2 regions of the Streptomyces sp. NBC_00878 genome follow, and region 1 is predicted to be linked to the other one. Evidence: riboswitches for the same ligand, from Rfam matches in the RefSeq annotation. Region 1 holds a riboswitch; the other holds the start of a gene.
What was found. A riboswitch is a leader RNA that binds a small molecule or an ion and turns the genes downstream of it on or off. The one in region 1 is predicted to bind cobalamin.
Positions count from the first base shown of each region.

Region 1 (7,677 bases):
TGCCGCCCCCGCCGCTGATCCGGTCGGCACCGGGGCCGCCGATGAGGAGGTCGAAGGTGGCGCTGCCGTTCAGGGTGTCGTTGCCCGTGCCGCCGTTGAGGCTGTTGCTGCCGGGGCTGGGGCCGCCGTTGATGACGTCGTTGCCCGACTCACCCTTCAGCTCACTGCGGACGTTGCCGGTCTTGGTGATGATGTCGTTGCCGTCCCCGGCGTTGACCACCACCGTGTCGGTGCTGACGGTCACCGGGCAGGCCACCGTGCCGTTGACCAGGAGGGTGCAGTTGAGACCGGCGGTCAGGGTGTCGGAGGTGTCCTGGATGATGACGAAGCTCCCGGACAGACTGACCGTGATGTTGTTCGCGCGGCCCTGCGCCGCGTTCACGACGATGTTGGTCCCGCTCTTGAACACACCGGTTGCCGCGCTCGCCGAGCCTCCGGTCAAGGTCACCGCGGAACCCGCCATCGCCGCGACCACTATGACCCGCAGTAACGCTTTTCTGCCCATGGGCTCCCTCTCGGTTGTGTGTATCGACCTGCCCACGCACCGCCGTGCTCGCTTATACACGGCGGTGCGTGGGACGGGTCCTACAGTGCCCGCCGGAGCCTGTAGCCACATGGGGGAACGCCCCCCATTTACGGGCCCGCGCGGCGGTGGCAACAGGGGATACACACCTTCCTCGTCGGCGAGGCCGACTCAATTCCAAGGCGTGCCAAGGCGAGTCCGGCAACCCGACGCCGGAGCCGCTGATCTCACCGCAAGAGAGCGCGGCAGACCGCGGAAGGGGGCCCGGCTGTGCCGGGCCCCCGCAGATCGAGCGGCAGTTGGTCCCCGTGGTGGCCGGGGCGTTCCGCGGGGACGCCGCCGTCGACGGCTGACCGGGCCGAAGGCCGCCGGAATCCCAAAACTCAGGATGCGTCGCCGTACGCCTCTCCGCCCAGTTCGAACCCGGCGGTGCCGGCCGTGACGTCGGCCAGCCAGCCCCGGAAGGCCTCGACATCGGCGTCCGGCAGGCCGATCTCGATGGTGACGGCCTCCCCGTAGCGCACGTCACGCACCTCGCGTCCGGTCGACCGCAGGTCGTTCTGAACCTTGCCGGCCCGCTGGTGGTCGACCGTCACGGTCGCCAGACGAAAACGTTTACGTGTGAGGGTCCCGAGGGTGTCCAGGGCCTCCCCCACCGCGCCGCCGTAGGCCCGGATGAGTCCGCCCGCGCCGAGTTTGACGCCTCCGTAGTAGCGCGTGACGACCGCGACGACGTACCGCATGTCGCGTCGCAGCAGCATCTGGAGCATCGGGACGCCTGCCGTGCCGCCCGGTTCACCGTCGTCGCTCGCCTTCTGGACGGCGGCGTCGGCGCCGATCACGTACGCGAAGCAGTTGTGCGTCGCGTCCGCGCGCTCCTTGCGGACGGCGGCGACGAACGCCTGGGCCTCCTGTTCGGTGGCCGCCGGCGCCAGTGCGCAGAGGAAGCGGGAGCGGTTGATCTCGGTCTCGTGCACGCCTGCGCGGGCCACCGTGCGGTACTCGTCCTGCATCGGGCCAGCGTATGCGCTGCACGCGCGCGTGCCGCCGTCCGGTCCGCGTGGCCGGACCGCGCGGCCGGACCGCCGCGGCCCGACCGCAGTGGCCCGACCGCAGTGGCCGGCTCCCCTGGCGGGCGAGGGTCAACTCTTCTTCAGTCGCGGCTTCTTGCCGCGCGGCACGATCAGGTCGGTGAGCAGTGCCGTGCCGGGGCCGAGGGAGCCCCACTCCTCACCGTGCCAGGAGAGGATCGCGATCGCCGACGTGGGGAACTTCGTCCGTACGCCTTCCAGCGTGTCGTCGAGGCTGTCGCCGGCCAGCGTGAGCACCAGGTCCTCCAGACCGGGGTTGTGCCCGATCAGCAGCAACGTCTTGGTCTGCGCGGACACTTCGCACACCGCTTCGAGCAACTCCGGTACGTCGGCCCCGTACAGCCGCGGATCATGGCGTACGGGAGGCGGCGTGCCCCACTGTCCGGCGGTCAGCTCCCAGGTCTGCCGGGTGCGTACGGCGGTGGAGCAGAGCGCCAGGTCCGGCAGGCAGTCGGCGTCGGCGAGCGCGCGCCCGGCGGCCGGGGCGTCGCGGCGCCCGCGCGGGGCGAGCGGCCGCTCGTGGTCGGCGACGCCGTCCGGCCAGGCCGACTTGGCGTGCCGCAGGACGATCAGGCGGCGCAGTGGGCCCGTTCCGGCGCGCGCGATCACGACCGGGTCCCGCGGCCGATGTCACGGGTGAGTTCGAGCCCGAGGAGCCGGTCCGCGTAGGCGTACGTCTCGAAGCGGGCGCCGTCCGGGACGGTCCCCGACGTCTCCACCTTGCGCAGCACACCGAGTACGGCGGGCACGTCCAAGTCGTCCTCCCAGGCGGCGCGCAGCTGTTGGCGTACGGGATCGGGGATGGGGCCGGACGGCCGGGTGGCCCAGGTGGCGACGGCGCCCCGCCAGCGCCGCAGGGTGTCCTCGGCGTCCGCGAGGCCGGCCGCGTCGAGCCGGAGGGGTTCGCGGCGGGGGCACGCGAGCAGGGCCAAGCGGAGGGCCGAGGCGTTCTCGACGTCGTCAGCCACCCCGCTCTCGGCGTCGGCCGGGGCGACCTCGACACGCAGACCGTTCGCCGCTTCGGCGTCCGTGGCCTCGTCTCCCGCCACCTCGGCGTTCGTCACCTCGGCGCCCGCAGCCTTGTCGCCCGTCGTCCCGGTGTCCGCCGTCTCCGTGTATTTCCCCGTCTCCGTGTCCGTGTCCGTGTCCGTGTCCGTGTCCGGACCGAGCACGTGCAGCACCTGGGCCTCGCCCAGGCCGGATCCGCTGTCCCGTTCGTCCTCGAACGGGCGGATGCCGAGCGTCGCGGCGCGGGCCCGGAGCTCCGCGCGCCCCTCCGCGCCGGTCAGTACGGTCCAGACGGGAGTCCCGCTGATCTCCAGGGCGCGTACGAGGACGTCGGCGACCAGGAGCACGCGCAGGCCGGTGGTGTCGGGGCGTGGCACGTGGGCCTCGACGCGGGTCAGGCCGCGGCGGGCGGGGGTGGCGTCGGTGGGCTCGCCGGTTCGGGAGTCGGTGATACGCAGCACGGAGTGAGCGTAGGCGCGTGCGGGGTCCGGCGCAGGGAGGCGGACGTCATTCCGGACACGTGTTCGCGAATCAGTGGTGCGCCGACCGCACATCGCTGATGCGAGCACCACGCGTCGCGGCTGCCACCCCAACGCGTCACCGGTACGCCGATCAGCCCACCGTCCCCAGGAAGCGCACGTGCGGTCGGCCGTCGGGGCCGTCGCGCGTGACGGCGGCCCGGACGCCGTACACCTCGGCGATGAGCCCTTCCGTGAGGATGTCGCCCGGACTGCCGCAGGCCACGACGCGTCCCTCGCGCAGGACGACCAGTTGATCGCAGTACATCGCCGCGAGGTTGAGGTCGTGCAGGGCGACGACGCTGGTGACCGGGAGCGAGGTGACGAGGGTCAGCAGGTCGAGCTGGTGCTGGATGTCCAGGTGGTTGGTCGGTTCGTCGAGGAGCAGTTCGCGGGGTTCCTGGGCGAGTGCGCGGGCGATCTGCACGCGCTGGCGTTCGCCGCCGGAGAGCGTGTGCCAGGACTGGTGGGCGAGGCCGGTGAGGCCGGTGCGGTCCAGCGCGTCGCGTACGGCTTCCTCGTCCGCCGAGGATGCCGGGGTCCAGGCGCGGCGGTGCGGTGTGCGGCCGAGCCGTACTACGTCCCGGACGTTCAACTCGACCTGGGTGTCGGCCTGTTGCTCGACCACGGCGATACGGCGGGCGACGTCGCGGCGGCCCAGACCGGCGAGGGGGCGGCCGTCGAGGGTGACCACGCCCGAGGCCGGGGCGAGGACGCCCGCGAGCAGGCGCAGGAGGGTGGACTTGCCGGAGCCGTTCGGGCCGAGCAGACCGACGGTCGTGCCGGGGGCCGGGGCGATACTGACGCCGTCGAGGATGACACGGCCGTCGGCGGTGCGCGTGACGCGGTGGGCGCGGAGGCCGGCTCCCCGTGCGGCTTCCGCGTGCTCCGTACCTTTGGTGTCCTCGCTCTTGATGTACTTGCTCTTGATGTACTTGCTCTTGGTGTCCTCGGTCTCCATGTGCTCCGCCGTCATCCCGTCATCACGTCCTCCGCGTCCGGTACAGCACCAGCACGAACACCGGTACGCCGATCAGCGAGGTCACCACGCCCACGGGAACCTCCTGGGGGTCGAGGACGGTACGGGCCAGCGTGTCCACCCACACCAGGAACACCGCTCCGGCGAGAGCCGTGACCGGTAGCAGCCGGGCGTGCCCGGAGCCCACCAACGCCCTTGCCGCGTGCGGCAGTACGAGGCCGACGAAGCCGATCGCGCCCGCCGAGCTGACCAGCGCGGCCGTCAGCAGCGCGGTGGCACACAGCAGCACGAGCCGCGTACGGGCCACGGAGACCCCGAGTGTCGCGGCGGCGTCCTGGCCGAAGGCGAACGCGTCGAGCGTCCGCGCGTATCCGAGGCAGACCAGCAGCGTGACCGCGAGCACCGTCAGGCAGACCCAGACGTCGGTCCAGCCGACCCCGCTCAGCGATCCGAGCAGCCAGAACAGCACCCCGCGGGTGGTCTCGGCGTCGGCGGCGGTCAGCACGACGAAGGAGGTGAGGGCGGAGAAGAGCTGCATCGCGGCGACCCCGCTCAGCACGACACGGTCCGTCGCCCCGCCCAGCAGGTGGCTGAGCAGCAGGACGAGCCCGAACGACAGCACCGCGCCGAGGAACGCGCCCGCGGAAACCGGTTCCAGGCCCCCGCCGACGCCGAGGACGACCACGAGCACGGCGCCGGTCGAAGCGCCCGAGGACACCCCGAGGACGAACGGGTCGGCGAGCGGGTTGCGCAGCAGGGACTGCATCACCGCACCGCACACGGCGAGTCCGGCCCCGCAGACGGCCGCCAGGAGCGTACGCGGCAGGCGCAGCTCCCAGACGATGCCCTCCCGGATCGGGGTCAACTCCGTGCTGCCCCAGCCGAGATGGGACGCGACCACGGACCAGACGTCGCCGACCCGGATGTCCGCGGGGCCGATGGTGATCGCGACGGCGACGGACACGAGGAGCAGGGCGACGCCTGCCGTGATGAGCAGTCCCAGGCGCGGCCGCGTCACCCGGTGAGCCCGAACTCCCGCAGGGCGGAGGCAACTTGCTCGACGCCTTCGACCGTGCGGATGGTCGGGTTCATCGCCTGCCCGCTGAGCAGGACGTACCGCTTCTTCTTCACGGCGGTCATGTTCTTGGTGACCGGGTCGGACTCCAGGAACTCGATCTTCTTCTTCGCGGACTCGGCGGTCTGCGACTTGCGGGTGAGGTCGCCGATGACGAGTACGTCGGGGTCGCGGTCGGCGACCGTCTCCCAGTTGATCTGGGGCCACTCCTCGTGCGTGTCGTCGAAGACGTTCTTCGCGCCGAGGGTCCGGGTGATGACGCCCGGCGCGCCACAACAGCCCGCCATGTAGGGCGAGTCGGAGTTGGCGAACCAGTACAGGAGGGTGACGTCGGAGGCGTCGATCCCCGAAGTGGCCTTCTTCATCCGCTGCTTGAGGTCGGCGACGAGCTCCTCGCCCCGCTTCTCGACGCCGAACGCCTTGGCCAGGTCGCGCACTTCGCCGTAGACGGCGTCGATGCCGAGGGCCGTCTTCCGTGCGCCGTCGCCGCCCGAGGAGTTGTCCTTGCCGACGCAGTCCGAGGGCGAGACGTAGGCGGGCACGCCGAGCTTCTCGAACTGCTCGCGGGTGGCCACGCCTCCCTTGCCGAGCGTGGACACGAAGGAGGCGGCGACGAAGTCGGGGTCGGCGTCCAGAACGCGTTCGAAGGAGGGGTTGTTGTCGGCGATCCGCCCCACCTTCGCGTTCGCCTTCTCCAGGCCCTTCATCACGGGGTCGGTCCAGGTGGCGGTGCCGGCCATACGGTCGGCGAGGCCGAGCGAGAGCATGATCTCGGTGGTGCCCTGGTTGAGGGAGACGGCCCGCCGGGGCGGGGACTCGACGCGTACGGTGTGGCCGCAGTTGTCGAGGCTGACGGAGTCCCCGGAGTCCCCGGAGTTCCCGGAATCCGTGTCCGACGGCGAGCCTCCCGAACCGCAGCCGGTCAACAGGAGGGCCCCGGACAGGGCGAGGGCAGCAGGGCGGGCAAGACGTGCGATGGGCACGGGAGTTCCTCGGGCGTCGAGGGCTCGAACGCGGAGCCCGGTCGTACGGTGTTCCCCCGTCGGCGCGTGACCGAGGAGGCCGCCAGCAGGTCTTCGGACTCGGGGTCACCCGGACGAGGCGCCTTCCCGGACCGTCATGCCGGTCCAGTGGCCGATGCCCCGCCCGTCACCCTCACCGCTGCGCGTCAGCTCCGGATTTCCACCGGATTCCCTGACCCACGTACATGGGTTCGACTGGCCTCGGCAAGCTATCACGCCGGGTGTGGCGGGCCGGTGGTGCGGCCGGTCGTACGACCTGCCGTACGGGCGGTGGCGCGGGCCGGTGGTGCGGGCCGGGGCACGAGGCGCTACCGGCCGTTCCTCCTGTTCCGGCGGTGTTCACGGCGACGCCACGCCCCTGCCCCTGCGGCCTGAATGAGTAGTTCCGCTCAGTGAGTCTCTCGGAGGCACCGGAGGGCCGCCCCATGACCGGGACCGAAATGGCGGGGACCACATCCACGCCCCCTTCCCCGCCCGCATCCTCGATCAAGCGTCGTCGCTTTCTGCTCGCCTCCGGCGCCGTCGCGGCGGGAGCCGCCGGAGGAACGGCGGCCCTCTTCCCACGGCAGCGCCCGACCCCTCTGTGCAGCCCGCCGCGCAGCCCGCCGCAGGGAGTGCCGCCCCGCAGCCGCCCCTCGCCGGCCGAGCCACCCGACGGCCGACACGACGCGCGGCACCGTTCGCGGCGACCACCCTGGAGACCACGGCCCGCCTCGGCGGTCGCGCGCACGGCACCTACCGACGGCTCGTACCAGGCCCCGGCTGGCCCGTCGTCGTACGAGGAGACCTCGCGTCTCCCGCCGCCGGTCGCCAGGACCGGCGCACACCGCTCGCGTGCTTCGTGCAGTTCACCGACCTGCACGTCACGGACGTACAGAACCCGCTGCGCACCGAGTTCCTGCGGTCGCGCAAGCCTGCCGCGTGGCGGGCCCAGGAGGCGCTGACGGTGGCGGGGGCGGTCGCGCTCGTGGAGCAGGTGAACGCGCTCGGCGGGGGCCCGTACACCGGCCTCGCGCCCTCGTTCGTGATGACGACGGGCGACAACATCGACAACAACTCCGCGATCGAACTTGAGTGGTTCCTCACGCTGATGAGCGGAGGCAGGATCACTCCCAACACCGGGGACCCGACGGCGTACGAAGGTGTCCAGAACTCCGGCCTCCCCCTCTACTGGCATCCGGACGACGCGGCCCTGCGCGACCTGGACAAGCGGCGCGGGCTGCCCCGTATCCCCGGCTTCCTCGACGCCGCGATACGGCCCGTGACCAGCCCGGGACTCGATATCCCGTGGTACTCCACGGTCGGCAACCACGACGACCTGCCCGGCGGCTGTCTGTCGCCCGCGCTGGGTGACTTCGCCGTCGACGCCCGCAAGCTGCTGTGCTCTCCAGTGCTCGCCCGTCGCCGGGCCGGGGAATCACCGCGCCGCGCGCGCTGTTGTCGGGCGCAGCAGCATTCGTA
Region 1 is NZ_JAPEOK010000001.1:9,499,937-9,507,613, reverse strand. Features, by position in the region: gene OHA11_RS41340 (calcium-binding protein) at 1-505, opposite strand, end outside; gene OHA11_RS41335 (YigZ family protein) at 907-1,536, opposite strand; gene OHA11_RS41330 (histidine phosphatase family protein) at 1,666-2,223, opposite strand; gene OHA11_RS41325 (hypothetical protein) at 2,220-3,083, opposite strand; gene OHA11_RS41320 (ABC transporter ATP-binding protein) at 3,235-4,116, opposite strand; gene OHA11_RS41315 (iron ABC transporter permease) at 4,124-5,137, opposite strand; gene OHA11_RS41310 (ABC transporter substrate-binding protein) at 5,134-6,177, opposite strand; cobalamin riboswitch at 6,244-6,431, opposite strand; partial or broken gene OHA11_RS41305 (TIGR03767 family metallophosphoesterase) at 6,911-7,597, shown strand.

Region 2 (7,677 bases), 7.4 Mb from region 1:
GTGATCGCGACCGCGTTCGCCGACCTCGGCTTCGACGTGGACGTCGGCCCGCTGTTCCAGACGCCGGGCGAGGTGGCCCGCCAGGCCGTCGAGGCGGACGTGCACATCGTCGGAGTGTCCTCCCTGGCAGCGGGGCACCTGACCCTCGTACCGGCGCTCAGGGAGTCGCTCGCCGAGGAGGGCCGCGAGGACATCATGATCGTGGTCGGCGGGGTGATTCCGCCGCAGGACGTGCCCACGCTCGGTGAGATGGGCGCGGCTGCCGTCTTCCCGCCCGGCACGGTGATCCCGGACGCGGCGTACGACCTGGTCGAGCGCCTGGCCACCGACCTCGGACACGACCTCTGAGCCCCGTGGCGATCCAACTCGACACCTATGTGAAGGGCGTTCTCGACGGAAAGCGAGCGCTGGTGGCGCGCGCCATCACGCTCGTCGAGTCGACGAAGCCCCAACACCGCGCGCTGGCACAGGAGTTGCTGACCGAGCTGCTGCCGCACAGCGGGAAGGCGCGGCGGATCGGCATCAGCGGCGTGCCCGGCGTGGGCAAGTCGACGTTCATCGACGCGTTCGGGACCCTGCTCACCTCGCTCGGGTACCGGGTCGCGGTGCTCGCCGTCGACCCGTCGTCGAGCCGGACGGGCGGGTCCATCCTGGGCGACAAGACGCGCATGGAGCGCCTGGCCGTCGACCCTGCGGCCTTCATCCGCCCCTCCCCCACCGCCGGGACGCTCGGCGGGGTCGCGAAGGCGACCCGGGAGTCGATCGTGGTGATGGAGGCGGCCGGTTACGACGTGGTCCTCGTGGAGACGGTCGGCGTCGGCCAGTCCGAGACCGCGGTCGCGAACATGGTCGACTCCTTCCTGCTCCTGACCCTCGCCCGGACCGGCGACCAGTTGCAGGGCATCAAGAAGGGCGTCCTGGAACTGGCGGACGTCATCGCCGTCAACAAGGCGGACGGTCCGCACGAGCGTGACGCCCGGGGCGCGGCAAGGGAGTTGGCGGGCGCACTGCGGCTGATGCATCCGGCCGACGCGGCCTGGACCCCGCCGGTACTGAGTTGCAGCGCCCGGGAGGGCACCGGCCTGGACACGGTCTGGGAGCGCCTGGAACAGCACCGCACGCTCCTCGAATCCACCGGCCGCCTCGCCGCCAAGCGCCGCGACCAGCAGGTGGACTGGACGTGGACGATGGTCCGCGACGAACTCCTGGGCCGACTGCACGCAGATCCGACGGTCCGCGCACTGGCCCCGGACCTCGAACGCCAGGTAAGGGAAGGCGAGTTGACCGCAACCCTGGCGGCCGAGCGGATCCTGAGAGCCTTTGAAACCGGGCCGAGCTGACCCACCTCGGGGGCGCGGGGCTGTATCGATATGCGGCTCCTTCCTCACTCTCGGCTTCTCCCCCATCGTGGGCGCGACCAGCCCCCACCGGGCCCGCACCCAAAATCGACGCATCCGACCCATACCCCGTAGGCTGGCAAGCGCAGCTGGTTCGCCCCGTCCGCCAGGCGGGATGCGTCGCAAGAGGGAACCCGGTGGGAATCCGGGACTGCCCCGCAGCGGTGAGTGGGAACGACCGCCGTCATACGCACTGGGCCCCAAGAAGCGGGGCCTGGGAAGCGACGGCCAGTAGGTGTCCTCCGTACGGAGGACGCGCCCACGAGTCCGAAGACCTGCCATCTGCCCGTACGCGACCGATCGCGTACGGACATCCCGGTGACCTCGTGGGCGGGTCGGCGTACATATCCGGCGGACGACCGCGCTTGTCGCGCGAGGTACCTTGCCGGGTTCGTCACCCCTTCGCGTTCACGTCCGTCCCGGGATCTCAGGGAGACATCTCGCGAAGGAGAGTTCCGTGACAGCGAAGTCCGCAGCCGCGGCGGCACGGGCCACCGTGTACGGCTACCCCCGTCAGGGCAGGGGCCGGGAACTGAAGAAGGCGATCGAGGGGTACTGGAAGGGCCGCGTCGACGCCGACGCCCTCCGGGCCACCGCCGCCGAACTGCGCCGCACCAATTGGCGGCAACTGGCCGAGGCCGGCCTCCACGAAGTGCCGACCGGCGACTTCTCGTACTACGACCATGTCCTGGACACCAGCGTCATGGTCGGCGCGATCCCCGGGCGCCACCGCGCCGCGGTCGAGGCCGACGCGCTCGACGGCTACTTCGCGATGGCGCGCGGCACCCAGGACGTGGCGCCGCTGGAGATGACGAAGTGGTTCGACACCAACTACCACTATCTGGTACCGGAGTTGGGGCCGGACACCGTCTTCACCGCCGACTCCGCCAAGCAGGTGGGCGAACTCGGTGAGGCCCTCGCCCTGGGCCTCACCGCCCGCCCGGTCCTCGTCGGCCCCGTCACCTACCTCCTGCTCGCCAAGCCCGCGCCCGGCGTGCCCGCCGACTTCGACCCGCTGACCCTGCTGGACCGGCTGCTGCCCGTGTACGCCGAGGTCCTCGCCGATCTGCGGGCCGCGGGCGCGGACTGGGCGCAGCTCGACGAACCGGCCCTCGTCCAGGACCGCACACCCGCCGAACTCAACGCGGCCGCGCGCGCCTACCGCGACCTCGGCGCCCTCACCGACCGTCCCAAGCTGCTGGTCGCCTCGTACTTCGGCCGGCTCGGCGACGCACTGCCCGTGCTGGCCAAGGCTCCGGTGGAGGGTCTGGCGCTCGACTTCACCGAGGCCGCCGCGGCCAACCTGGACGCCCTGGCCAGGGTCGGCGGTCTGCCCGGCAAGCGCCTGGTCGCGGGCGTGGTCAACGGCCGCAACATCTGGGTGAACGACCTGTCGGCGTCCCTCGCCACGCTCGGCACACTGCTCGGGCTGGCCGACCGGGTCGACGTGGCCGCCTCCTGCTCACTGCTCCATGTCCCCCTCGACGCCACCACCGAACGCGACATCGAACCGCAGATCCTGCGCTGGCTCGCCTTCGCCCGCCAGAAGACCGCCGAGATCGTCACCCTCGCCAAGGGCCTCGCCCAGGGCACCGGCACGATCACCGGCGAACTCGCCGCCAACCGTGCCGACTTGGCCTCCCGCGCGGGCTCCCCCATCACCCGCGACCCGGCCGTACGGGCCCGCGCCACCGCGGTCACACAGGCCGACGCCCGCCGTTCCCAGCCGTACGCCGAGCGGGCCACGGCCCAGCGCGCCCACCTCGGGCTGCCCCTGCTGCCGACCACCACCATCGGCTCCTTCCCGCAGACCGCCGAACTGCGCACCGCTCGGGCCGACTTGCGTGTCGGCCGGCTCGACGCGGCCGGATACGGGGAGCGCATCAAGGCGGAGATCCAGGAGGTGATCGCCTTCCAGGAGAAGACCGGCATCGACGTCCTCGTGCACGGCGAGCCCGAACGCAACGACATGGTCCAGTACTTCGCCGAGCAGCTGACGGGCTACCTCGCCACGCAGCACGGCTGGGTCCAGTCCTACGGCACCCGCTATGTCCGCCCGCCGATCCTGGCCGGCGACATCTCCCGCCCGGAACCGATGACGGTGCGCTGGACGACGTACGCCCAGTCGCTCACCGACCGCCCGGTCAAGGGCATGCTCACCGGACCGGTCACCATGCTCGCCTGGTCCTTCGTCCGCGACGACCAGCCGCTCGGGGACACCGCCCGGCAGGTCGCCCTCGCCCTGCGCGACGAGGTGAACGACCTTGAGGCGGCCGGGACTTCGGTCATCCAGGTCGACGAACCCGCCCTGCGCGAAACCCTGCCGCTGCGCGCCGCCGACCACCCCGGCTATCTGGCGTGGGCCACCGAGGCGTTCCGCCTCACCACGGCCGGGGTCCGGCCGGACACCCAGATCCACACCCACATGTGCTACGCCGAGTTCGGCGACATCGTCCAGGCCATCGACGACCTCGACGCCGACGTCATCAGCCTGGAGGCCGCCCGCTCCCATATGCAGGTCGCCCGCGAACTGGCCGCGCACGGCTACCCGCGCGAGGCCGGGCCCGGCGTCTACGACATCCACTCACCGCGCGTCCCGAGCACGGACGAGGCAGCCGCCCTGCTGCGCAAGGGACTTGAGGCCATCCCGGCCGAACGGCTGTGGGTCAACCCCGACTGCGGCCTGAAGACCCGCGGCTGGCCCGAGACCCGGGCGTCCCTGGGGAACCTGGTCGCGGCCGCCCAGACGGTCCGCGCGGAGCTGCCCGCCAACTGAGCCGCCTGGCCGACTGATTCACCGATCCGATCAATCCAGCTGATCCGACCGGCCGAGGACTTGTGTGCCCCCGGCCGGTCCTCGGCACCGTGATCGGGCATCCGGCGCTCGTTCTCCCTGGTGCGTCAGGTGAGTTCCGTCGCCACCAGCTCGGCCGCCCTGGCGACCAGCGGGTTGTCCGAGGGGCCCTCGGGGGAGTGCGTGGTCGACAGGACGGCCAGCACCAGGGGCGGCCGTCCGGGAGGCCATACGACACCCACGTCGTTGGCGACCCCGTACGACGAGCCGCCCCCGGTCTTGTCCGCGAGGGTCCAGTCGCCGGGCAGGCCGGCGCGGAAACGCTCGGTGTTGGTGGTGTTGGCGATGAGCCACCCGGTCAGGCGTTCGCGGTCCTCGGACGGAAGCGCCCCGCCGATGACGAGCCGTGCGTAGGTCCGCCCGATGGCGCGAGGGCTGGTGATGTCGGTCGTGCGCCACGGTTCGGCCGAGTTCAGCTCGGGTTCCCACCGGTCGAGCCGGGTCGTCCGGTCGCCGACCGAGCGGCAGAACCGGGTGACCGCGGTCGGTCCGTCCAGCTCGCGCAGGAGGAGGTTCGCGGCCCCGTTGTCACTGTGGGAGACGGCGGCGGCGCACAGTTGCTCGACGGTCATGCCGCCCGCGACGTTCTCGTCGGTGCCCGTGATCGGGGCGTAGCCCGCGGCCGTGACGTACTCCTTGGTGTACCGGATGCGCCGGGCCAGGAACTCACCGTCGCGGTCGAGGTCCCGCAGGACGGCCGCGGCCGTGAGCGTCTTGAACACCGAGCACATGGGGAAGAGTTCGTCCGCGCGGTACGCGACGGTCCGGCCCGTGGCCGTGTCGTGGGCGAGGACACCGAGGCGCGCGGAGTGCTCCCGCTCCAGGTCGCTCAGCCGTCCGGAGAGTCCAGAGAGTCCGGAGAGGCCGACTCCGCCGGGAGCTGAGGCCTGTGCCACGGTCGGGGCGGCCGCCACCAGTGCTGTGCCGGCGCCGAGGGCCAGTACCGTACGGCGGTTCGGGCGGGAGCGGGAGCCGGGGCTTGAACGGGAGCCGGGGCCGGAGCCGGAGTTGGAGCGGGAGCTGGAGCTGGAGCCGGAGCTGGAACTGGATCCTGTGATCTCCAAGGCTGTACTTCCTGTTCGTGCGGTCGTGACGTTCCTTTCGATGATCAAGACGTCACGACGGGCCGAACAGTTTCCCTCGGGCCTGGTTCGGCACGGCGCGCACGGCCTCGGCTGCCTCCTCGGCGAAAGCCGACGGCCGCCTCGGTGACATCGCCGAGGCGGCCAGTCTGAGTCAGCCACTCAGCCGGTCAGATCCTGATGAAGTCCGGCCGCCTCCTCACGCGGGGCGTACCGACGCGGAGGCATCCGTACGTCGACCGCCGTCAGTGCCATCGCCAGCGGCCCCGGCACCAGGAACGCCAGCGGCAGCGGCAGCAGCATCCACGCGCACATCGCGGCCGCCACGACGGCGAGCAGGACCAGACCGCTGCCGCCCACATCCCGTACGGAGTCCCGGGCGGCCCCGCCCACCGCCGCCCGCCAGTCGGTGAGCGACTCGGGGCGCCCGCAGGCACGGAGGCCGACGACGGCCGCGTACGCGCCGATCACGGCGGCGACGATCGCGAACAGCGGGGCACCCGGCAGTCCCGCGCCGGCCAGGGCCAGGTCCGCCCAGAGCAGCAGGACCCCGGCCAGGAACAGCGCTCCGGCCGCGAGGTCCCCGGCGCGCAGGCGTTGCCGCAGCAGCGCCAAGTACCGTCCCGCCGTGGCTGGTTGGTCCTCGCGGGCGCCGCGCAGGACCGCGCACGCCGTGGACAGCGCCGCCGGCAGCGTGACGACCGGCAGCGACACGAGGGCCGTGCAGACGCCGACGCTCAGCACGTCCGCGAACAGCGTCATGCGCGGACCGAAGATCTCGCCCGTCTCGCGGGCCTGTCCGGCGCTCATCCCTTGATCCCGGAGTTCGCCATGCCCTCGACCAGGAACCGCTGGAAGGCGAGGAAGAACAGCACGATCGGGAGAAGGGCGATCACCGACATCGCGAACATCGGGCCGAACGCGGACTGGCTGGACGCGTCCACGAACGACCTGAGCGCCAGCGTGAGCGTGAACTTCTCCGGCGAGAAGAGATAGATCAGCTGGGTGAAGAAGTCGTTCCAGGTCCAGATGAAGGTGAAGATCGCGGTCGTGATCAGCGCGGGTCGCGTCAGCGGCAGGATCACCAGGAAGAAGCTCCGGAACGGGCCGCAGCCGTCAATGCGCGCCGCCTCCTCCAGCTCGCGCGGCAGCCCGCGCATGAACTGCACGATGAGGAAGACGAAGAACGCCTCCGTGGCAAGGAACTTGGGCAGGATCAGCGGCCAGTAGGTGTTCACCATGCCGAGCTGGTTGAAGATGATGTACTGCGGGATCAGCACGGCGTGGTGCGGCAGCATGATCGTCGCGATCATGAACGCGAAGAGCGGACCGCGGAAGCGGAAGCGCAGCCGGGCGAAGGCGTACGCGGCCAGTGAGCAGCTCAGTACGTTCCCGACGACCGCGCCGCCCGCGATGAACAGGGAGTTGCCGAGCAGCTGCCACACGGAGACGTCGTTCACGCCGTCGAGGGCTGTCTGGTAGTTGGACCACTCCAGGCTGCTGGGCAGCAGGTCGAGGCTGGCGATCACCTCGTTGGCGGGCTTGAGCGAGGTGGCGAGCAGCCATGCCAGCGGGTACAGCATCACGAGCAGCGCGGCCAGACAGCCGAGGTGCAGGGCGATGCGATGCCAGGCAACCGGCTTGCGTACGGCGACAGTTGAGGTGGTCATCGGTCCCCCTCGGACGCGTAGAAGACCCAGGAGCGCGAGGTGCGGAACAGTACGGCGGTGACGGCGCCGATGACGAGGAGCAGTACCCAGGCCATCGCGGAGGCGTAGCCCATGTGGGAGGCGACGAAGCCGCGGTCGTAGAGGTAGAGCGTGTAGAAGAGTGTCGAGTCGGCGGGGCCGCCCTTGCCCGCGCTCACCGCGAAGGCGGGGGTGAAGACCTGGAAGGCCTGGATGGTCTGGAGCACCAGGTTGAAGAAGATCACCGGGGAGAGCATGGGCACGGTGATGGACAGGAACTGCCGCCAGCGACTCGCCCCGTCCACCGACGCCGCCTCGTACAGCTCCGTGGGGATCTGCTGGAGTCCGGCGAGGAAGATGACCATGGGAGCGCCGAACTGCCACACCGTCAGCAGGGCGACGGCGAAGAGTGCCCAGCCGGGCTTGTTGACCCAGCCGCCGGTGCCGAGGAGGTTGTCGACCGTACCGCCGTCGTTGAAGATGGCCCGCCACACGAGGGCTATGGACATCGAGGTGCCGAGCAGGGAGGGCGCGTAGAAGGCGGAGCGGTAGAAGCCCTTGCCGCGCCTCATGTTCTTCAGGGCGAGCGCGACGACCAGCGCGAGGCCGAGTTGGAGGGGTACGGCGATGACGACGTACGTCAGGGTCGCGACGAC
Region 2 is NZ_JAPEOK010000001.1:2,137,077-2,144,753, forward strand. Features, by position in the region: gene scpA (methylmalonyl-CoA mutase) at 1-348, shown strand, start outside; gene meaB (methylmalonyl Co-A mutase-associated GTPase MeaB) at 354-1,340, shown strand; cobalamin riboswitch at 1,471-1,695, shown strand; gene metE (5-methyltetrahydropteroyltriglutamate--homocysteine S-methyltransferase) at 1,855-4,173, shown strand; gene bla (class A beta-lactamase) at 4,299-5,192, opposite strand; gene OHA11_RS08635 (hypothetical protein) at 5,496-6,143, opposite strand; gene OHA11_RS08640 (carbohydrate ABC transporter permease) at 6,140-7,003, opposite strand; gene OHA11_RS08645 (carbohydrate ABC transporter permease) at 7,000-7,677, opposite strand, start outside.
Region 2: another riboswitch for cobalamin. It lies ahead of metE (5-methyltetrahydropteroyltriglutamate--homocysteine S-methyltransferase); the one in region 1 lies ahead of OHA11_RS41310 (ABC transporter substrate-binding protein).